DNA from 4 places in the Bacillus sp. Medicinal_06 genome. Region 4 is predicted to be linked to each of the others. Evidence: riboswitches for the same ligand, from Rfam matches in the RefSeq annotation. Region 4 holds a riboswitch; each other region holds the start of a gene.

Region 1 (5,777 bases), on a different contig from region 4:
TTTACTGCGTTTGTCTTTTCAAAATTCCATTCACCATTATGTAATTCAAAATGGAGATGTTGTCCAAATGAATGACCTGTATTTCCCATATATCCTAATAATTGCCCGGTTTGAACTTGATCACCAACTTGTACTGAACGGTCTTTCATATGAGCGTAAACGGTTGTATATAGTTTACCTCGAATATGATGTGCTACAAATACGACATTTCCATAGCTAGCAGAGTAATAAGACTTTATAACTTTACCTGCAGCAGCTGCATGAATTGAAACATTACCTGGTGCGGAAATATCTATACCATAATGCATTTGTTCCCAGCGCATATCAAATGTAGAACTAATCGTTCCTTGAGTAGGGAATTTAAAAACAGCAGGAATAGAAGGAGCGGCTTGTCTCGTTTGTGGTTGTTTTTGAATAATATAATGCTTTGCTACAAATCCGTAAGATGTTCCGAAGCGAACTTTGTACCAGGTACCAACTGTTTCTATAACAGTGACTTGTGTTCCGTTTTGTAAAGCCCCAATTACAGCAGTATCTGTTCCAGCTCCACGGCGGACTTTTAAGGTAGGTGTAGCAACGTAAAAGGAAGATTCATTTTGTATTGTAACCCCTTTTACTAATGCTTCTGATGTATGAGATACAAATTCTTTTTTTACATATCCTTGTTGCCCATTATGTGAGACTTTATACCAATCCCCTTTTGTTTCTTGGACGGAGATGAATTTACCATTGGATAATCTATCAATAATAGAGGATTTGATATTTGGTTTAGAACGAATATTTAACACATTGGCATTTACGATATAACTATTGTTCCGTTCAGTATATTTAGTAAACGCAATATTTGTTTTTTTTAAGGAGTTAGTTTTATCTCTTGTATTTATCCTATTATTCAAATATAATATTTCTGGGCCTGGTTTTATATGTTGAATGTTTTGTGTAGGCAATTCTTGGGCTGCTGCAGTACGTGTGTCTACTTGATTTATGGATGGAAGTAGAGATGTGACTGCGACAGTAGTTGCCGTTAAAGCTGTAGCTTTCTGTTTCATCTAATATTAGCCCCCCATCGATGTATTAATATATTTTTTATTATAGTATAAAGATATAATATTTTGTGCATTGTTCACATAACTGTAATATGATATGTGAAAAAAATAACGACTTTTTAATGGAATCGAAATATATTACAAGAATAACAGATAAACAATCATTAGAGTTTGGATAAAAGATAATTATATAAATATCAGTTAAAAAATCGACATAAAACCTTTCTTTTTGAGTGGGAGAGAGGATCCGTCCATGGATAGAAGCGGTCAGGGCCTTTTTCTGCCCCATGCCGTGTGAAAACAAAAAGTGGGGATAAATGGAGAATTGTTTTTGCTTTCATAGCCGTAGCTCATATGTCGAAAAATCAAAATGGAGTTATATAGTATTTTCAGAATAAATATAGAAATACAAATTGAAAAAATGGAAGAAGAACGTTTTTAGGTGGGGAAGAGAATCCGCCTATGCATAGAAGCGACCAGATCCTTTTTAAGTGCCATGCTAATTTAAAACAGTTGCTGATAACACATGACAATGTTATACTGACTATGGTAATTTCATATTGTGCTAGGAGAGCTGGTGTTGCCAGCTGAGAGTAAGACCGAAAGTCTTTTATCCTTTTACTACCTGATCTAGATTATGCTAGCGTAGGGAAGCAATTCGGACATGAACATTAGGTCCCCGTTTCTTTGCGTAAAGAAACGGGGCTTTTTTATTTGCCAATTTAATAGTGAAAACCACTAGGGGTGCTTTGCATGCTGAGAGAGGAATAATCCTTAACCCTTACGGACCTGATCTAGGTAATACTAGCGAAGGGAAGTGGAGCAACGAATAAATGTATTTTTATTTGCTGAACCACTTCTTATATAGAAGTGGTTTTTTATTTTAATAAATAGATATAAAGGAAGGGGAAATATAAATGAAATTTTGTGAGAGGTTATTTGAAACTGTGCAGCCTGTTTGGGAGAAAAGTCATAACCATCCATTTGTAACTGGAATGGGGGATGGCACGTTAGAAAAAGACAAATTCCAATATTACATCGTACAAGATTATTTATATTTGCTAGACTATGCGAAGGTTTATGCAATTGGAGTTGTAAAGGCAACGAATCCATATGTGATGGGGAAATTTGCAGAACAAATAGATGGTATTTTAAATGGAGAAATGACGATTCATAAACAGTATGCAAAACGTCTTGGTATTTCTATACAAGAGATGGAGGAAGCAAAGCCATCTGCTAAAAATTTAGCGTATACAAACTATATGATGTCAGTATCTCAAAATGGCACGCTTGCAGAGTTAATTGCGGCTCTTCTTCCATGTATGTGGAGTTATTGGGAAATTGGAAAGCGTTTAAATGATATTCCAGGAGCGAGGGATCATGAGTTCTTCGGAGAGTGGATTCAAGGATATAGCTCAGAAGAGTATGGAAGTCTTTGCATTTGGCTAATGGATTTATTAAATGAACTAGCTGAAGGGAAATCTGAACAAGAGCTAGCTAGATTAGAAGAGATTTTCTTATATTCTAGCCGATTTGAGTATTTATTCTGGGATATGGCGTATCGTAAGGAGATGTGGGGTTTTGAGGAGCAAGAGCATACTACAATTTCATAATGTTTCCTTTCATTATGATGAAAAGCCAATCATAAACGGTCTAGATGCTTCCGTGCAAGAAAAAGAGTTTGTTAGCATTATTGGGCCGAGTGGCTGTGGCAAAAGTACATTGTTTCGTTTAATTACAGGATTAGAAGAACCTACGGCTGGAAATATTCAACTGACAGAAACAACGAGTCATCCTGTAGGGTATATGCCACAAAAAGATATGCTTCTGCCGTGGAGAACGATTATTGAAAATGCAGCATTGCCGTTAGAGTGCCAGGGGATAAAGAAAAAAGAAGCACATGTAAAAGCAAAAGAGCTGTTAGAACAATTTGGTTTACAAGGATACGAGAACAAATATCCGAAAGATTTATCAGGTGGTATGCGGCAACGAGTATCCTTTATTCGAACCTTATTAACAGGCGGGGACGTTTTGTTGTTAGATGAACCTTTTAGCGCATTAGATGCTTTAACGAAAGCAACGTTGCAAGAATGGTTGTTTGAACAATGGAAACAGTGGCAAAAAACAATTTTATTTATCACACATGATGTGGAGGAAGCGCTTTTTCTTTCCAATCGAATTTTAGTTGTGACCGAGCAGCCTATTACCACTTTGACGGAGCGTATTGTACCACTTGGAATAGATCGCTCAAGAAAAGATTTGCATAAACCTGAGATATTAGCTTTAAAAGATGAATTACTTAGTATGCTGCAAAGGCAGGTGCTCGTATGAAGCGTGTGACAGAGTTATTACCTGCACTGATTTTAAGTAGCATACTGCTCATAGCTTGGGAGGTGGGAGCTAGAATTGTTGACGAGATGTACATATTGCCATCTCCTACTGCAATTCTAGCGAAAATGTGGGCGTTGCAAGATATATTGCTTACAGTTCATTTGCCGGCAACGTTATACGTGGTTTTGATAGGAGTTGTTATTTCCATTGTACTTGGTGTGGGGCTCGCGATGTTAATGAATGCTAGCACATGGATAGAAAGAGCATTTTATCCGTTACTAGTTGCATCACAAACGATTCCAATTACAGCGCTAGCACCATTGTTTGTTTTATGGTTTGGATATTCAATTTGGAGCAAAGTAGTTGTGACCGTTTTGATTACATTTTTCCCAATTGCCGTAAATACGTATGATGGGTTACGCAGTACGAAAAAGGAATGGGAGGAGCTTTTAGTTACATATGGTGCAACGAAAAAAGATATTTTTCTAAAGTTAAAATTGCCATCTGCACTTCCGTACTTTTTCTCTGCTTTAAAAATAGCTGTTCCGCTTAGTGTAATTGGAGCAGCGATTGGCGAGTGGCTTGGTGCACAAGCGGGTTTAGGATACTTTAGTAAACGAATGATGACGCAGTTAGATGGGGCAGGCGTATTTGCACCGATTGTACTGTTATCATTACTAGCTATTTTCTTTGTATTACTCGTTTCGATATTAGAAAAGAAATTCATTAGTTGGAGGAAACATTCATGAAATTATTCAAGCGCATCTTTGTGTTTACATTATTAGTTGTAATGATTGCAGGATGTTCTAGCAATTCAGTATTAGAGAAGCAAAAGAAAGAGAAAGAAATTACAGTGATGCTCGATTGGTATCCAAACGCGGTTCATAGTTTTATCTATGCAGCGATTGAAAAGGGCTACTTTAAAGAAGAAGGAGTAAAGGTGAATATTAAATTCCCATCTAATCCAACCGATCCATTAACGTTAGCGGCAGCAGGAAAAGTAACAGTTGGTCTATACTATCAGCCAGATGTTGTCATCGCAAGAGCAAATGAACAAATTCCAGTGAAATCAATTGGAGCTGTGGTCCGTTCACCACTAAATCATGTTGTATCGTTAAAATCAGCAGGTATTAAATCACCAAAAGACTTAGAAGGTAAAACAGTTGGTTATTCTGGAACACCTTTAAGTGAGGCATATTTAAAAACGATGGTAAAAGAAGCTGGTGGAAATCCTAGTGCTGTGAAAGTAGTAGATGTTGGATTTGATTTGGTGCCGGCGTTAATTACGAAAAAGGTAGATGCTGTCACAGGTGCTTACATTAACCATGAAGTTCCTGTTATGCGCCATCAAGGCCATGAGCCAGCATACTTTAATCCAGCTGAGTATGGTGTACCAAATTATCATGAACTTGTTTTTGTCACAGGTGATAAAACATTGAAGAAAGATAAAGAATCATTACAAGCATTTTTACGTGGTGCGAAAAAGGGCTACGACTTCATGAAGAAAAACCCAGATGAAGCACTAAATATTTTATTAGATCATCAAGAAAAAGAAAACTTCCCGCTTGTTCCGGAAGTTGAAAAAGAAAGTATGAAAATTTTATTAGAGAAAATGGAAACGAAAGATGAGCCATTTTTATCAGACACAAAAGAGTCATGGGAAAAACAAAATAAATGGTTGAAAGAAAAAGGAATGACAAAAGAAAGCATTCCTGCCAATGAATTATTTGAAAATATTTTAAAGTAGGCGAGTGAATATGAAAGGCGAGCTCCATGTTATCTCAAATGGTCAGATGACATTCGAAGAGTTAACGAATGTAGCGATGCAAATTGAGAGTGAGATTGATTATTTGCATATTCGTGAGCGAGAAAAAAGTACGAAAGAGTTGTATGAAGGTGTGGAAGGTCTCCTAAAGAGGGGCTTTCCAGCATCTAAGCTTGTGATAAATGACCGAATCGATATTGCAATTTTATTACATATCCCTCGCGTCCAATTGGGATATCGAAGTGCAGATGTTAGGTCTGTGAAAGAAAAGTTTTCGTATTTGCATGTTGGGTATTCTGTGCATTCTTTGGAAGAAGCGATAACAGCTTTCAAAAACGGTGCAGATTCTCTTGTTTATGGCCATGTATTTCCAACGGATTGTAAGAGGGGCGTTCCGGCAAGAGGATTAGAAGAAATTTCAGATATGGCAAGGCGATTAACGATACCGATTACAGCTATTGGAGGGGTAACACCTGAAAATACAGCAGAGGTTCTTCGGTCTGGTGTGAGTGGTATTGCTGTTATGTCTGGAATTGTCAGTAATCGTACTCCATACGAGAAAGCAAGATTGTATAAGGAAACAATAAGAAAGTGGGCGGAAAATCATGAGTAAGGTATATGATGTAGCCATTATT
Region 2 (5,777 bases), on a different contig from region 4:
AAGATGGTTTCTCTTGATAAAGGTGAATTAGAAAATGGAGTTGTTGCAGCATCTGCTGGAAATCATGCACAAGGTGTCGCCTATTCTAGTAATATGCTCGATATTCCCTGTACGATTGTGATGCCAAAAGGTGCACCGCTTAGTAAAGTACTTGCGACTAAGCGATATGGTGCACATGTAGAGTTGCAAGGTGATGTATTTGATGATGCATTAGCTTATGCGCTAGATTTGAAAGAACAAACAGGAGCGAAATTTGTACATCCATTTGATGATGATGCTGTAATCTCTGGTCAAGGGACGGTAGGGTTAGAAATATTGCAGCAGCTTGAGGACGTCGAAGCTGTTATTTGTCCTGTTGGTGGTGGCGGTTTAATTGCAGGTGTTGCAATGGCGATTAAAGAACAAAAACCGTCGGTGAAAGTATATGGTGTACAAGCGCTTGCTTGTCCCGGGATGAAGCAATCCTTCAAAGAAAAGAAAGTGATTACTGTGGAATCTTCACCAACTATGGCAGATGGAATTGCAGTGAAAAGACCAGGAGAACTTACATTTCAGCTTGTAGAGCGATATGTAGATGATATTTTTTGTCTGGATGAAATGGAAATTGCGAGAACGATGTTAATGTTATTGGAACGAAATAAATTATTAGTGGAAGGTTCGGGTGCTAGTTCATTAGCTGCTTTGCTCTATCAAAAAATTCCTGTGAAAGAGAAAAAAGTGGTGTCGATTTTAAGTGGTGGAAATGTTGATGTTAACTTTATTACTCGTATTATTGAACATGGGATGGTTGAAGCGGGCCGCTTTGTTCATATTGCAACAATGATTAAAGATAAACCAGGACATTTGCAACATTTACTCGAAATTGTAAAAAGTTTTGAAGCAAATATATTACATATTCATTTAGAGCGGATTGGAACAAAAGTGTTTCCAGGATATGCACAGCTCCATTTGTCATTAGAGACAAAAGATAAAAACCATATTGAAGAAGTATTGAGTGGGATAGAAAAGAAAGGATATAACGTAGAAATTGTTGAATGAACAATTTCTACGTTTGATGAAATGAAAAAGCACAAACTTTATTCAGAATAAGTTTGTGCTTTTCTATGTTAAAACATAATTGAAATAAGTAGCATCCCAATTCCAATCGAAGCAAACGTTGCGACAAGACCAGGAATCATAAAGCTATGATTTAATACATATTTACCAATGCGTGTTGTTCCTGTACGGTCAAAGTTAATCGCAGCGACAATTGTTCCATAGTTTGGAATGAAGAAATATCCGTTTACGGCAGGGAACATCGCAATGAGAAGTGCTGGTGAAATACCAAGTGATAATCCAAGAGGCATTAAAGCACGTACTGTAGCTGCTTGGCTATACAGTAAGATAGATAGGATAAATAACGCAATAGCGAATAACCATGGTGCACTTGTTACTAGATGTTGAATGGATCCTTGAATCATATTTAAGTTTCCGTTAAAGAATGTGTCTCCCATCCAAGCGATACCGAAAATTGCAACAACAGCTGTAGCACCGGCTTTAAAGACATTTCCAGATACAATGCTTTCTACATTTGGTTTACAGAAGATAATAATAAGAGCAGCAATTGTAAGCATGACCATTTCGATTGTATTTGGCATAGAAAGACGAACTAATTTTCCGTCTATCATCCATCCTGGACGAAGTACTTCGAATGAACCAAGAAGAACAACAAGAACAGTTGCGAATAAGAAAAGAATAACAGATAATTTGGCACCTTTCGCACCGATAAATTCTTTCTTTTCTTCAAGTTTAGGAATCATACCTTCTTTTAAACGCTTTAAGTATTCTGGATCTTTATTTAACTCTTTGCCCATTTTGCTTGCAACGAAAGCTGCTAACATACAAGCAATAAAAGTAGAAGGAATACTTACTTTTAAAATATCTAGCAATGTAATTTTATAATCAGCTAGCATTGCTAATAGAGCCACAGTTGCAGCAGAGATTGGACTTGCTGTAATTGCTTGTTGTGAAGCGATAACGGCAATTGACATCGGGCGTTCCGGTCTAATTCCTGATTCGCGTGATACCTCTGCGATAACAGGAAGTACGGAATAGGCAACGTGTCCAGTTCCAGCACACAATGTAAATAAATAAGTTACAATTGGTGCGAAGAATGTGATGCGCTTTGGATTTTTACGAAGTGCTTTTTCTGCAAGATGGACAAGGTAATCCATTCCGCCCGCAGCTTGCAATGCACCGGCAGCAGTAATGACTGCTAAAATCATCAGCATAACGTCAATAGGAGGAGCGGTAGGTTGTAAGTGGAAGACAAAAACGAGGATTGCCATACCAACTCCACCCATTACTCCTAGGCCGACTCCACCAAGGCGTGCACCGATAAAAATGCAGACTAGTAAGGTAAGAAATTGTAGCCAAAACATAATAAAATACCTCCAAAATTCATATGGTAAGATATTTTTGAATAATTTAATTTGAGTGATAATTATTAAATTAAACAAATGAAGTGCTGTTATATAAACCTTTTTTATTATATAACACATAAAAAGTAACATTCATTATATTTAGTAAAATTATTTTAAGAAAATGTGAAATGAGGATATTAAGAGAGGAAAAGAAAAAAGCAGAAACGAGTTTATTCGTTTCTGCTTTTTTCTTTTAAAGAATGCTATTGTTTTCTTTTATATGCACAAAAATATTAATAGTAAAGATAATAATGGAAAGAACAACAAGAATACTTCCACCAGCAACAAAAGGGATAGCTGCATGGTAACCGTAAATTTCAAAGGCAAGTGCAATCATCATAATCGGTAGTCCGATATTTAAGAGCCAAAAATGTAATTTACCAAGTTTTGAGGTGCCGGCTTCTTTAAAAATATAATATAAAATACCAGCTATCATCATAGAAGTCCATCCTAGTAATAAAACATGCACATGAACTGCGGTCAATTTGAAATTAGATGAAATTGACATGAATAATCCCATACAAACACCGATGACAAAATAAATAGAAGAGATTTGAATGAAACGAATTCCCATTTTTACCCCCCTTAATATACTTGTATTTTTGCTATGATAAAATATATGACCAATAGATTGTAAGCAGTATCATATTATAAAAAAATGTGGATTTGTTTGTTTGAAAAAATAAATCATGCTACAATGAAAACGAATTAAGACCGGGGAGCCAATTGGCTGAGAGGATGTAAGAAAGCATCGACCCTCAACCTGATCTGGATAATGCCAGCGTAGGGAGTTACTTAAAGTGATGTAAGCACATGTTATTGTATAATAACTTGCATACAAGGCTTTCCTGCGAATTTTGCAGGAAAGCCTTTTCTTTTTTATACAACATTTTGCAAGGGGGATTTTAGTATGTCACAACAAGTTACCATTTCATTTTCAGTTGTACCACAAGCGAAAAACAAAGATGTATATTCCGTTGTTGATAAGGCAATTGAAGTCGTGCAACAATCTGGTGTTCGTTACGAAGTAGGTGCAATGGAAACAACGCTGGAAGGAGAATTAGACGTGCTTCTTGATGTCATTAAGCGTGCGCAACAGGCTTGTGTCGATGCTGGAGCAGAAGAAGTGATTACTTCTATTAAAATTCATTATCGTCCAAGTACTGGTGTAACGATTGATGAGAAAGTTTGGAAGTACCGTGATGAATATGAAAAACCAGAAACGATCTAATATAACAATTACAACGATTTGGCTTATCCTTCTCATTGCTATATGGGAAGGATCTGTTTCATTATTTCGAATTGAACCGTGGATTTTACCGAAACCTTCTGCAATCGTTCAAGAGTTGATTGGAATGAAAGATTTATTGTTACCAAATACAATGCAAACACTGCAAGAAGTTATCATTGGCTTATTTTTTGCGATTTTACTTGGAACAAGTATTGCAATTATTATGGATGTTATTCCGTTATTTCGCATTTTAATTAACCCGTTACTGGTTATCTCACAAACCATTCCAATTGTCGTGCTAGCACCTTTATTTATTATTTGGTTTGGATATGGAATGCTTCCAAAGGTGATGGTCGTTATTCTTGTTTGTTTCTTTCCGATTGCTCTCAGTATTTTAGAAGGTTTTCAAACAGTAGATAAAAACATGCTTAAGTTATTACAAACAATGCGTGCAACCAAATGGCAAATCTATCAAAAGGTAAAATTTCCAGCCGTGCTCCCATACTTTTTCTCTGGGCTGAAAATTGCCGTTACATATAGCGTGATGGGAGCGATTATTGGGGAATGGCTTGGTGCGAGTGAAGGATTAGGTGTCATGCTTACGCGTGCAACAAAATCCTTTTTAACAGCTCGTGTATTTGGCATTGCAGCAATTATCGTAATGGTGACATTACTCTTGTATTTTATCGTAGAATTTATGGCAAGACTAACAGCACCATGGATATACAGAAAGGACGACAAAAAATGAAAAAAGGCTTAAAAGTGATGCTAGCAGCGCTGCTAACGGTAGGCGTGGTTGGTTGTAATGCAGCGAAGAAAGAAGAGAGTGCAGATAAAGAAAAGAAAGTAAAAGTTGTGTTAGATTGGTTTCCGAATACAAACCACACTGGTTTATACGTAGCAAAGACGAAAGATTACTATAAAAAGCAAGGGTTAGATGTAGAAATCATTCAGCCAGGTGATAACGTATCAGCAGAGCAAATGATTGCATCAGGAAAAGCAGATTTCGGTGTAAGTTATCAAGAAAATGTAACATCAGCTCGTGTTGAAGGAATTCCAGTTGTCTCGATTGGGGCAATTATTCAACATAATACATCTGCATTTGCATCGCTGAAAAAAGATAATATTACTTCTCCAAAAGATTTTGAAGGTAAGCGCTATGGCGGTTGGGGTGCACCAGCAGAAGAAGCGACGTTAAAAACCATTATGGATAAACATCAAGCTGATTTTAGTAAAGTAGAAAAGATTGTTCTTGGACAAACAGACTTCTTTAAATCGATTGGTAGAGATGCAGATTTTGAATGGATTTATTATGGTTGGGACGGTATTGAAGCGAAACGCCAAGGAAAAGAATTAAATACAATCATGATAAAAGATTTAGATCCAGCATTAGATTTCTATAGCCCTGTCATTATTACAAGTGAAAAATATACGAAAAATGATAAAGACTTTGTGAAAAAATTCATGAATGCAACGGCAGAGGGATATAATTTTGCAATTAAAGAACCAAAAGAAGCGGCTGATATTTTAATTAAAAATGTACCAGATATTAATAAAGAGTTAGTTCAAGAGAGCCAAAAATGGTTAAGTACGAAGTATCAAGATGATGCGAAAGCGTGGGGAGTACAGAAGGAAGAAATTTGGACGAATTACATGAATTTCTTACATGATAACAAAGTTATTAAAAAGAAAATTGATGTAAAAGATGCATTTACAAATGAATTCCTTCCAAGTGAAAAATGAACGGATTACAAATAAACGATGTTGTGAAAGCATTTGATGGAAAAAATGTATTAGAAAAGATTAGCGCTTCTATACAAGAAGGGGAATTTGTCTCTTTTGTAGGTCCAAGTGGTTGCGGGAAAAGCACGCTGTTAAATCTGATTGCAAGTGTTGAAGAGGCGACTAGTGGTGAGGTAATTTATAACGATACCCTTGTTCAAAAACAGGATATTGTAAGTTATATGCCGCAGCAAGATTTGCTACTGCCATGGCGCTCAGCACTTCAAAATATTGTCCTCCCGCTAGAAATTGATGGGAAAGCAAAGAAAGAGCGATTGGCAGAAGGTATGGAAGCATTGGAG
Region 3 (5,777 bases), on a different contig from region 4:
TTTTTAGGAGGGAGAGAGCATCCGACCATACATAGAGGTGGTCAAACTTTCTTCCTGCTTTATGCCAAGTGAAAACAAAAGGAGAGAACGAGTGCAGGTCATTTTTTTATTTTTAAAAACGGAAGTCTTTTTACAAAAATATCCACAAAAAGGTCTGATGATATGATATAATAACTATATTAAGAAAACGCTTCCATAAAGGGTGATAATCATGAAAAAGAAACAGTACTCAAGTATTACATTTATAAAAGCATTGCTTCTAACAATCGTTCTTGGTATGTTGGCTTATATAATTGATGTTCCTGCTATTCGAGTTTCACTGATTGGAATGACTTTAGTTCTTGGTGCGATTTCTCATGGAATGCTGCTCCAACTGTATGAAGCTGGATTAGATGATATGAAAGAATATATAGATAAAAAATGATTTCAAAACCTTCATTCATTTAAATGGAGGTTTTTTTATTCCTTACAAAAATGTAAGGTAATTTGTAAGACAAATCGATAGTGGAGTAGTGATATTTTGGATAAACTTATAGGTGTAAGGTAAAAGGCAAGCACATTTTAGGTAAAATACGCTTTAGGCATTATATGTGAAAAGGAGTAGGAGGGAATGGAGAAACGTTGGATGACCATTGCTTTATTATCGGCTAGTAACACTATGATACTAGATGAAGAGATGAGCCTTTCGCACTTATTTGATCGAAAAGAAGATCATTCTTCTTCACAATTTACAATGAAATGGTGTAAATGGAGCGAAAGTTGTAATTTTGAAGAAGAGACCCCTAATAAAGAGCAAAGAATCATCTTTACAAATCCTATTAAAGCATGGTCCTTTCAACATAGTAAGTGTAACGTCACTAATCACTTAAAGAAAACTGAGCCGAGACAATTAGTTATTACTCCAGATCCTTTTACTTTACATTCACGTGAAAGTAACAATTAAATACTGAGACACAGAAAAAGCATTGTAGAGGGAATCTACAATGCTTTTTTAGTGAAGATAAACATCTATATAAATACGGATTGAAAAACCGAAATAAAACCATTCCTTTTAGGGGGAAGAGAGAATCCGCTCATAGGTAGAAGCGATCGGTTCCTTTTTTTAGCCCCATGCCATGTGAAAACAGAAGGAGAAAAGGAGTGAAGACCTTCTTTTATTTTCATAACCGTAACTTATATGTCGAAAAATCAAAACGGATATATATATTATTTTAAGAATATAATAGGAAAATAGTAACGATAAAATATCTAAAGTAACAAAAAAGATAAAATTATTACATTTATATTACAAAAATGTTGTTTGTTTTTATAATTCGTAATATAATTTGGTTATAGAGGTAGAAACCAAAATAAATTATTATTTGGGAGACTGGGAAAAATGAAAAAAATTATTTTGCTAGTTTTAATGTCTGTAATGTTTTTAGTACCTGCCGTTTCTTATGGAGAAACAAGTGAAAATGTGAATCAGGCTATCCCGAAAGAAGAACAAGCTATACAAAAAATGGGATGGGTAAAAACTGGAGATGCATGGTATTACTTTGATAAAGATGGAAAAGCTCATGAAGGCTGGTTAAGTTATAACGGAAAATGGTATTACTGTATAGATGGAATGATGGTGCAAAACGATTATGTTAGAGTAAATGGAAGAGATTATTACTTAGGTCAAGATGGTATTATGCAAACTGGTTGGATACAGGATGAAGATCGCTGGTTATATACAAACCAAGATGGAGCATTTAAAACTGGTTGGTTAAAAGAAGGAAATAAGTGGTATTACATCCATCGTGGATTAATGAGAACTGGATGGGTAAGAACTGATACAGGTTGGTATTATATGAATTCGAATGGCACGATGAAAACAGGGTGGCTACAAGAGAGTGGAAAATGGTATTATTTAAAATCTGATGGTGCAATGGCAACAGGCAAACACTTGATTAATGGTACTTGGTATGTATTTAAAGATAATGGCGTTATGCTTTAAATATTTTGAATAAGAGGCTGCCGAAAGTAGTTGAATAGCTACTTTTGGCAGCTTTTTTGCTTTGTAAATTATCTTTGCATCTCGGATATATCTTATAAATACATGAGAAGTGGTGTTAAAAAGGGTATATAAGGAGAGAAATAATAATGAGGAATGGAGGGATTAAAGGTGACATTTCTAAATCGTATTGGAGTTGCCTTCATGATAATTGGTATTCTTGTTGGTGCTTATTACTCTTTTGAATGGTACAAAGGAAAAAGTTCGGCGCAAGATTTAACGATAGAAGAGGTCAAGCAGTTTGAAAGGATAACATCAAAAGACACTGCTACTGAAACAAATGCAAATTCTCAAGTACCCTCTTCTCAAATCCAACACAAAGAAGGAGAGAAAGTAGCTATATTAAGTATACCGAAAATCAAAAAGAAATTTTCGGTATACTGGGGGACGAATAATACTACATTGAAAAAAGGTGTAGGTATGTTTGTTAGTGATATGACAACAGTACCACCCCAAGGAGGACATACTGTATTAAGTGGACATCGTGATACTGTATTTACAGAATTAGGAGAGCTGAAAGAAAAAAATCATCTTATCGTGGAATATGATAATAAAATTTACTCGTATGAAATTCAAAAAATATGGATTACAGATGCTGATGATCGCACAGTTATTGTAAAGAAAGAAGCACCAACATTAACATTGACGACTTGTTATCCATTTGATTACATAGGCGATGCCCCGGATCGATATATTATTGAGGCAAAATTAATTGCTACTGATTCAAAATGAGATTACAGTATTTTTGTCTTTAGCTATTTAGAATGAGAGAATGTGAAATAGAGCATTGATATAACTCACTAAATTAAAAAGAAGAGCGCCATTTAAGCACTCTTCTTTTTTGTGTTTATATTATATACACCTGCACTTTTGAATAAGCGTGGCGCTGTTGTAAATAGAAGGAGTAATAATACTGTACATAAAGCGAAAGAAGCAAGCATCGTACTACCGTTAACAATCAATGAATAAAGAACAGCTGACTGTCCTGGCGGTGCGTATTTTCCAAAGAAGATAACACCGGCAATAAAGTGACAGAAATAACGTGCAAAGCTACCAACAAATGTAGCAAGGATAATATAAGCGACCACTTTTTTCCCCTGATTGTTTTTTGGTGAAGATTTATCTTTGCGACTACCTAGACTAGATGGTTCATTACTAGGACTGGATGTTCCAAGTGCTTTTTGAATGGGACGATAGAATAAACCGGCAAAGCCGACAAAAGCAAAGGCAACGAAGTACTCAATGAATGCTTGCACTGGCGTTAAAATATAAGCATCTCCGACTACAATTTGCAGCAGTCCCCAAATCAAGCCTCCTAAGAAAGCCGTTTTGAATCCCCAGCGGTAAGCGATAATAAAAATAGGAATCATAGCAAATGAAACAGAACCGCCTGTTGGAAGTTTAATTGATAGTGGTAAAATGTCGATGATCAAGGCAAAGGCTGCCAGGATTGCAGATTCAATCATCGCTTGTAAATTGGTGTTACGCATATTGTCATTCCCCCTAAATCCAAGTTGCACAAAAAAAGAATAATGTATCATAGGGAGATATGAAATACGTAAATAAAAAATGATGGGGTAGATGTATTTCGACGTTTGCACAATTCCTACGTTAGCATTAACTAACAGGTTCTAAGGGTCGGAATATTATATTCCCTCTCAGCAACGAGGCTCCCCCTGTGATAACGAGATTCTTTGATTGTTAGATTCATTGTAATTGAAATGGATGAGAATGGCAAATGGGTATTTATATAACGGAAAAAGTATGAAAATAGAATTGTTCAAAAATGTTAACAAATAGGTAGGGGAATGCTATAGTGAGTGATTCATGCAATATGATATAATTTATCTGAAAATAATTATCATTCTCTTTTGAGGAGGGGGATTATGAGTCTAGTTGACATCAAAATAGGTGAAAAGGCACTAGTGAAAAATATACAGGCGTTAGATAAGTTGTTAAAGCGGAGATTAGCTGCTTTTGGTCTTTCTGAAGGAAGTGAACTTCGTGTAAAACAAAAAGCGATGTTCAAGGGACCATGTACACTAGAATGCCGTGGGCAATTAATTAGTATTCGTCATTGTGACGCGAAAATGATAAAGGTGGAATTAGCGTGAATAAGGTTGCATTGCTAGGGAATCCGAACACAGGAAAAACATCATTATTTAATGCGTTAACTGGTTCCTATGAATACGTGGGAAACTGGAGCGGGGTAACGGTAGAAAAAAAGATTGGTAAGTTAAAGAATAAGCAAGGGACATTAATTGATTTACCAGGTGTATATGATTTAAATCCTGTCTCGCGTGATGAAGGTGTCGTTACAAACTTTCTATTAAAAGAAGAATTTCAACATATGCTGAATATTGTTGACTCTTCTCAATTTGAGCGCAATATGCATTTAACATTGCAACTGCTGGAATTTGGTAAGCCAGTTTCAATTGGGTTAAATATGATCGATGTTGCAAAGCAGCGCGGGATTGTTATTGATGTAAAAAGATTATCAGAAATATTAGGAGTAACGGTCGTTCCTGTTGTTGCGAGAAGCGGGAAAGGCTGTGAAGAGTTACTTGCTACTTTGCATGAGAGTGATAAAAAAGAGAAAAAGCCGTTCGTTCTTTCATATGGTGAAAAAATAGATGTAGGAATTGCAGAGATTATGGGATTTTTAACTAAGGAAAATTATGAACACCCAAGATGGCTTGCAATTCAATTTTTAAGCAATAATGAAGTAGTGGAACAAGAAGTGAGTAGATTACCGATTTATAAGGAACTTGTGGCAATTCGCTCTAATCTGGAAGAAGAACTTGATGGTACATTAGAGCAGCATATTTATAATACACGTGCAGCGTATATTGAAAAGTTCAAAACAAATGTCATTCAGCATGAAAAAGAAGGAAAGGTTCCTTTTTCGGAAAGAGTTGACCAGTTAATTACACATAAAGTTTTGGGACTTCCAATCTTTTTAGCAGTTATGTTTTTTATTTTTCAGGTTACGTTTACGTGGATTGGGACGCCTTTGTCGGATATGCTTGATGAATTTTTCGGTGGGCAACTCACCGATTGGGTAACAGCGGGCTTAACAACTATTGGTGCCTCTGATTTTATTCAAGCGCTTGTTACAGAGGGGATTATTGCTGGTGTTGGTGCTGTATTAGTATTCGTCCCACAAATTTTTGCACTCTTTTTCTTTATTTCATTACTAGAAGACTCAGGATATATGGCACGAATTGCAGTTGTTATGGACCGGATTATGGAATTCTTCGGTTTAAATGGGAAGGCGTTTATTCCAATGATTATCGGTTTTGGTTGTAACGTACCAGGCATTATGGCAGCAAGAACAATTGAACAAGAGAAAGAGAGGCTGCTTACTGTTTTAGTAACACCATTTATGTCTTGTTCAGCACGGTTACCTGTGTATGCATTATTTGCGGGAGTCTTTTTTCCGAATAGCCAAGCGACTGTCGTGTTCTCTTTATACATTACAGGGATTGTACTTGCGCTATTAGTTACAAAGGTAATGTCTATGACTGTTTTAAAAGAAGAAAAGTCTATTTTTGTGATTGAGCTTCCGCCTTATCGTATGCCACAAGCAAAAACATTGTGGCTGAGCACATGGGAAAAAGGAAAAGGTTTCGTACGTAAAGCTGGTACATTTATTTTTGGTGGGTCTGTTGTCATTTGGTTACTCAACTATGCTGGTCCATCTGGATTTGGTGTAGATATGGGAGATAGTTTCTTAGCG
Region 4 (5,777 bases):
GCCTGTTCTTCCTCTGAAGAAAATAAACGGCCTGCGAACGGGATGATAATGATTGGAGACGAACAATTTACTTTACCTATTTTTGAACGTTACAAAGAAAATATAGAAGAAAAAGAAGTATTTGAAGTGAAAACGGGCGTTTTTGGTGAAAATAAAGTGCTTATTATAGATGAAACAACAGCGCAAGCTATGATAAAAGATCGAATTTTGCGGAAGAATGATATGAATAATCGCTCCGGTTATACTTCTATAAAAAAATTACCGGAAATCCCAAAAGAAGCTTCGTTATTATTTACACATGAAGAGGAAAAACATATTACAAGTATCGATTTAAACAGTAAAGAAATTCCTGTTTCATATGACAGCGATGCTTGGATTGGAAATTCTCGTGATTATAAGTCTCAATGGTATCTTATTGTTGCAAAAAAGGATGTATATAGAAAGATAAAAGCGGATGAAACAAAGTTACAGATTATTCACTTCAAAAAATTATTGGGTTACGAAAAGCCTAAAATGTCGACAGATAATACATTAAAAACTGAATATTTAAAGATAAAAAGGCAAGTCAAAGATTTTCATAAATTAATATCGGTCAAATTTGTTACTTTTGAGGATGAAGGTTAAAAGGGAAAGGGAATTGTCAACAAAACTTTATCAACTATGTAATATTTCATAATAGATAGACAATTCAAATAATATTGTTTACATTATTTTTAAGTTAATAAATGTGATAGAGAATTGGAGATCCACATTATATAGCCATTGCAAATTGCGTTGGTATATCTTTGTGGATCTTTTTTCTATCACATAAGAAGGAGGTAGAATTGAAAGCGTTTTATTAGGGATGTAGAGAAAAAGAAAAGGGGATGTAAAATGAAAAGATTACTTTGGGGATTATTAATTTTATGTTGTATCGCTTCGAGTGTAATGCTACCGATGCCAATACAAGCAGAAGAAGGGAAGAAAAATAACAATCCGATTATTCTTGTACATGGTTTTACAGGATGGGGCAGAGATGAATTATTGGGTGTAAAGTATTGGGGTGGTGTTCACGATATTCAAGAAAATTTAAAGAGAGATGGATACAATGTTCATACTGCCGCTGTTGGGCCGTTATCAAGTAACTGGGATCGTGCTTGTGAGTTATACGCTCAAATCAATGGTGGAACAGTAGATTATGGAGCAGCTCATGCCGAAAAACATGGACACGATCGATATGGAAGAACATATACAGGGTTTGTTCAAAATTGGAGTGAGACAAATAAGCTTCATTTAGTAGGACATAGTATGGGAGGACAAACAATACGTACGCTAGTCCAATTGTTAAAAGAAGGGAATCAAGAAGAGAGAGAATATGTAAAACAACATGCTGATGTGAAAATGTCTCCGTTGTTTCAGGGAGGAAAATCATACGTTCATAGTGTAACGACATTAGCCACTCCTCACAATGGGACAACCCTTGCAGATGGAAGTTTACTCTTGCCAGCTGTAAAGCAATTACTCGTCGCAACTGCTGGAGTTGGAGAAAATAACAATCTATCACTATACGATTTTAAATTGGATCAATGGGGAATTAAAAAAAGAGCTGGGGAATCATTTTATCAATATTCAAACCGTGTCTTAAATAGTTCCATTTTGAAGGATACAAAAGATATAAGCCAATGGGATTTAAGTACAGATGGAGCAAAGGAATTGAACACTTGGGTAAAAGCGCAACCAGATGTATATTATTTTTCTTACAGTGGACATGCAACACAAGTAGCACCTATAACGGGAATTCATTTACCGCACATCACCATGAATAAGGCACTGATGGGAAATGCAATTTTCTTAGGGTCATATGCAAGATACGAACAGAATCGTACATTCATTGATTCATCCTGGTGGGAAAATGACGGAGTAGTAAATACAAACTCTATGGTAGGACCATCAACTGATGTGGTTATAAATAATAGTAGTGCGCCAGAACTTGGGAAATGGAATCATATTGAGACAAAACAAAACTGGGATCACCTCGATATGGTTGGATTAAGTGTCTCGGATTCCTTAGGGTTCTCTGATATTAATGCTTTTTACCGAAAGATTGCTGAAAAGCTATCCAATTTACCGAAATAACTGGCTTCATATTTATATTGAAATGTAGCAGCTCCTTCAAATTTTTTTGAGGGAGTTTTCTTTCGTGAATCACATCATATTTTCGGAGTATAATGGAGTTAACATTAAAATAGCACAATAGTTTGAGGTGATGATGTGAGAGTTAACATAGTAATATCTGGATATGGAACTGTTGGAAAAGAGTTTGTAAGATTGGTATTTGAGAAAGCTTTATATATAAATGAGATGTACGGTATCGAACTTGTCCTTACTGGAGTTATGGGAAGTACAGTCAATCTCTTTAGCGCCAAAGGTTTACATATTAAAGAATTATTAACTTATGGTACAGGTTCTAATGCATTGGAGAGATATCTCAAAAACTATCCACTCGATAAAAGTGAAAAAATGCCTTTTGGTCATGTATTAATAGAATCAACACCAACTAATCTTCAAACAGGTGAACCTGGAAGAACATATATTGAAACAGCGATTGAAAATCATATGGATGTAGTCGCTATTTCAAAAGGTGCACTCGTTAGCGCATGGAAAGAAATAAAGCAAAAAGCAACGAAAGCTAACGTACGTATTCGTTATAGTGGTGCAACTGCAGCTGCGCTCCCTACATTAGATATTGGACAATTTAGTTTAGCAGGGTGCCAAATTGAAAGTATAGAAGGTATTTTAAATGGAACAACAAATTATATTCTTACAAAGATGTACGAAAAAGATGTAACATTTGAGGAAGCACTGCATCAAGCGCAGCAAAAAGGAATCGCTGAAACAAACCCATCATTAGACGTAAGTGGAATGGACAGTGCCTGTAAACTATTATTGTTAGCGAACAGTTTATTTCAGTCAGAATACTCTCTTGATTACGTAAATGTAAATGGGATAGAGGGTATTACGAAACAAGATATAGAGAAAGCAAAAGCACAAGGTAAATCTCTAAAACTAATTGGAGCGGCATATAGAGACCATTCAGGGAACCCTAAACTTGAAGTATGTCCGCGTGAAATAGGGAAAGAGCATCCTTTAGCTCATGTAAATGGAACGGAAAAAGGAATCACTTTTCATACTGATACGATGGGAAGAGTTACTTCAATCGGGGGAGCCTCGAACCCAAGAGCAGCAGCAGCGGCAGCTCTGAAAGATTTAATTAATTTGTATCGGAAAGATGTGTGATGAAAAATTCTGGTTGTAGATCAAATAAAGAAATTTGACAAATAAATATTTTTGTGTTATGATTATAAATTTAGTGTTTGATTAAATATCCTTAACGTGATACATTTTAGTAAGTGAAATACCTTCACTAATTTATGTATCGAGGGAGACGTGTAATATGAAAATAGAAAACGGTTTAGCGGTGTTAAAATTAAAAATTCAAGAATTCGAATTAAATCCCACGTTACTTTGGGATGAAAAAGAAGCTATATTAATCGATACTGGTATGCCAGGCCAATTAGAAGGGATTCGTGATGCAATGATTGGTATTGGTGTCCCTTTTGAACAATTACAAGCAGTTATTTTAACCCATCAAGATATAGACCATATTGGAAGTCTTCCTGAAATACAGCAGAAGGCAGGCCATTCTATTGAAGTATACGCACATGAATTAGACAAGCCATATATTGAAGGACAAGTGCATTTAATGAAAACGGATCCAAGTAAAATGAGTAAAGACAAATGGGATGCACTTCCAGAAGTTATGCAATTTCTATATGAAAATCCTCCGACGGCAAAAGTAAATCGGACATTAGAAGACGGAGAAAGACTACCATTTTTCGGAGGCATTGAAGTGATTCATACACCAGGGCATACTCCGGGACATATTAGTTTATATAGTGAAAAATATAAAACATTAATTGCGGGCGACGCGATAGTATGCGTTGGTGGAAACTTAAAAGGACCTGTTCCGCATACAACGCCAGACATGGATACAGCTACAAAATCGCTTAGAAGATTTTTAGAATTTGATATTGAGACGGTGATTTGTTATCACGGTGGTGTTTGTAATTTGAATGTGAAGGAGCAAATAGCGAGATTAGTAGAAGAGGATTGCTAACATTTTCGTGCCTATATGTTAGCGATATTGAATTTACAAATAATATTTGATAGTATTCTAGAATATGTTATGATTAATATCAAAGTTAAATAGTTATATATATTTATCCACTAGGGGGGCCTTTTAAAGGCTGAGATCAAAAAATATCTTTGAAACCCTTAGGACCTGATCTGGGTAATACCAGCGTAGGGAAGTGGAAGTGACAGAATATGATATTTTTTTAAATATTGATAATGTCCAGTCCGCTTTCTTTACGTGTGTGTAAAGAAAGCTTTTTTATTTTGCGCACCTACTTGAAGTGAGTCTCAGTAATCTAGTAGCTAACGAGCAATTCGTTAAGAAACTTGTTTCATTTTTTTATTATTAAAACGTTTATTGGAGGGTCTATCATGTTATTTTCACAGTTATTACGTAAAGAAGTTAATCCGATTTGGGAAGCAAGTTTTAATCATCCATTTGTGACAAAACTAGGGAACGGAACATTAGATTTAGCTAGTTTTCGCTATTACGTTCTGCAAGATTCATATTATTTAAGTCATTTTGCAAGAGTCCAATCGTTAGGAGCAGCAAAAGCGATTGAATTAGAAACGACAGCTCGTATGGCGCACCATGCACAAAATACATACCAAGCTGAATTATCGCTGCATGAGAATTTTGCGAAAAAATTAGGAATTACGGAAAAAGAAAAAGAATCGTTCATTCCTGCACCGACGGCTTATGCGTATACATCACATATGTATCGCGCTGCATACGAGGGACATATTGGGGATGTTATCGCAGCGATTTTGCCGTGCTATTGGCTTTATTATGAAATTGGTGAGCGACTTAAGGAATGTAAACCGGAAGAACCCATTTACCAAGAGTGGATTTCTGCATATGGTTCTGACTGGTTCCGTACTTTAGTAGAAGAGCAAATTGCCAGATTAGATGCCATTGCAGAAACAGTAACAGAAACTGATCGTAAGCGCATGAAACAGCATTTTGTCATTAGTAGTCAATATGAATATTCATTTTGGGAGATGGCTTACACATTAGAAAAATGGCCAGTAGAAAAACAAGTAGAAGATATAAGTTTATAAGAAACAAATATGTCTCTTATCACGCGTGTAAAAAGTATAGAAAATGACTAACTTAGTTTAGTCATTTTTTTGTACGAAAATAATATTTCTATTTCTCTGTTTTTAGAAGAATCAACTTCACTAATTAGATGCTCATATATTATTAAAAAATTACATAATAAAAAGGAGGAAGAAGGTAGTTTTTATTGAAGTTTGTTTATAATATCACATTCTTTGTTAGAGGGCGTAAAGAAATTTATTAATCTCTTTGATGTTTTTTATTTTCCTTACAATGCTTGGAATGTTGTATTAAAAGAATTTAACTTTGAAAGGAGTCAATAAATATGAAAACGAGAAAACGAATAACGAATAAGATTTTACTCGTTAGTACAATTTGTGCAATAAGCATTCCCTCAGTTTCATACGCAGCAGAATCCATTCAACCTAAAAATTTTGCAATTTCTCCAAGTCTGTATGAGAGGGGAAATACAGATGCATTGAAAATAAGTTTTTATCCTTATACATATAATAATCCATTCAACCATCAATTTACCTCAACATCC

What was found. Region 4 has a riboswitch for thiamine pyrophosphate ahead of tenA (thiaminase II). Riboswitches for the same ligand answer to the same signal wherever they lie in the genome.
Region 1: another riboswitch for thiamine pyrophosphate. It lies ahead of tenA (thiaminase II); the one in region 4 lies ahead of tenA (thiaminase II).
Region 2: another riboswitch for thiamine pyrophosphate. It lies ahead of AC1M36_RS21325 (MTH1187 family thiamine-binding protein); the one in region 4 lies ahead of tenA (thiaminase II).
Region 3: another riboswitch for thiamine pyrophosphate. It lies ahead of thiT (energy-coupled thiamine transporter ThiT); the one in region 4 lies ahead of tenA (thiaminase II).

What each region holds. Positions count from the first base shown of each region.
Region 1 is NZ_JBWYHD010000004.1:3,149-8,925, forward strand. It holds gene AC1M36_RS10290 (SH3 domain-containing protein) at 1-1,049, opposite strand, end outside; TPP riboswitch at 1,604-1,715, shown strand; TPP riboswitch at 1,777-1,879, shown strand; gene tenA (thiaminase II) at 1,964-2,659, shown strand; gene AC1M36_RS10300 (ABC transporter ATP-binding protein) at 2,628-3,377, shown strand; gene AC1M36_RS10305 (ABC transporter permease) at 3,374-4,126, shown strand; gene AC1M36_RS10310 (ABC transporter substrate-binding protein) at 4,123-5,124, shown strand; gene tenI (thiazole tautomerase TenI) at 5,135-5,755, shown strand; gene thiO (glycine oxidase ThiO) at 5,748-5,777, shown strand, end outside.
Region 2 is NZ_JBWYHD010000010.1:17,019-22,795, reverse strand. It holds gene ilvA (threonine ammonia-lyase) at 1-1,038, shown strand, start outside; gene AC1M36_RS21335 (anaerobic C4-dicarboxylate transporter) at 1,107-2,420, opposite strand; gene AC1M36_RS21330 (cytochrome-c oxidase) at 2,656-3,036, opposite strand; TPP riboswitch at 3,168-3,269, shown strand; gene AC1M36_RS21325 (MTH1187 family thiamine-binding protein) at 3,373-3,693, shown strand; gene AC1M36_RS21320 (ABC transporter permease) at 3,665-4,441, shown strand; gene AC1M36_RS21315 (ABC transporter substrate-binding protein) at 4,438-5,436, shown strand; gene AC1M36_RS21310 (ABC transporter ATP-binding protein) at 5,433-5,777, shown strand, end outside.
Region 3 is NZ_JBWYHD010000002.1:55,192-60,968, forward strand. It holds gene AC1M36_RS03905 (hypothetical protein) at 212-424, shown strand; gene AC1M36_RS03910 (hypothetical protein) at 611-943, shown strand; gene AC1M36_RS03915 (PspC-like choline-binding domain-containing protein) at 1,379-1,981, shown strand; gene AC1M36_RS03920 (class D sortase) at 2,150-2,770, shown strand; gene thiT (energy-coupled thiamine transporter ThiT) at 2,863-3,528, opposite strand; TPP riboswitch at 3,624-3,725, opposite strand; gene AC1M36_RS03930 (FeoA family protein) at 3,925-4,152, shown strand; gene feoB (ferrous iron transport protein B) at 4,149-5,777, shown strand, end outside.
Region 4 is NZ_JBWYHD010000001.1:27,683-33,459, reverse strand. It holds gene AC1M36_RS00165 (lipoprotein BA_5634 family protein) at 1-624, shown strand, start outside; gene AC1M36_RS00160 (esterase/lipase family protein) at 928-2,115, shown strand; gene AC1M36_RS00155 (homoserine dehydrogenase) at 2,251-3,276, shown strand; gene AC1M36_RS00150 (MBL fold metallo-hydrolase) at 3,434-4,156, shown strand; TPP riboswitch at 4,259-4,365, shown strand; gene tenA (thiaminase II) at 4,546-5,235, shown strand; gene AC1M36_RS00140 (alpha/beta hydrolase) at 5,559-5,777, shown strand, end outside.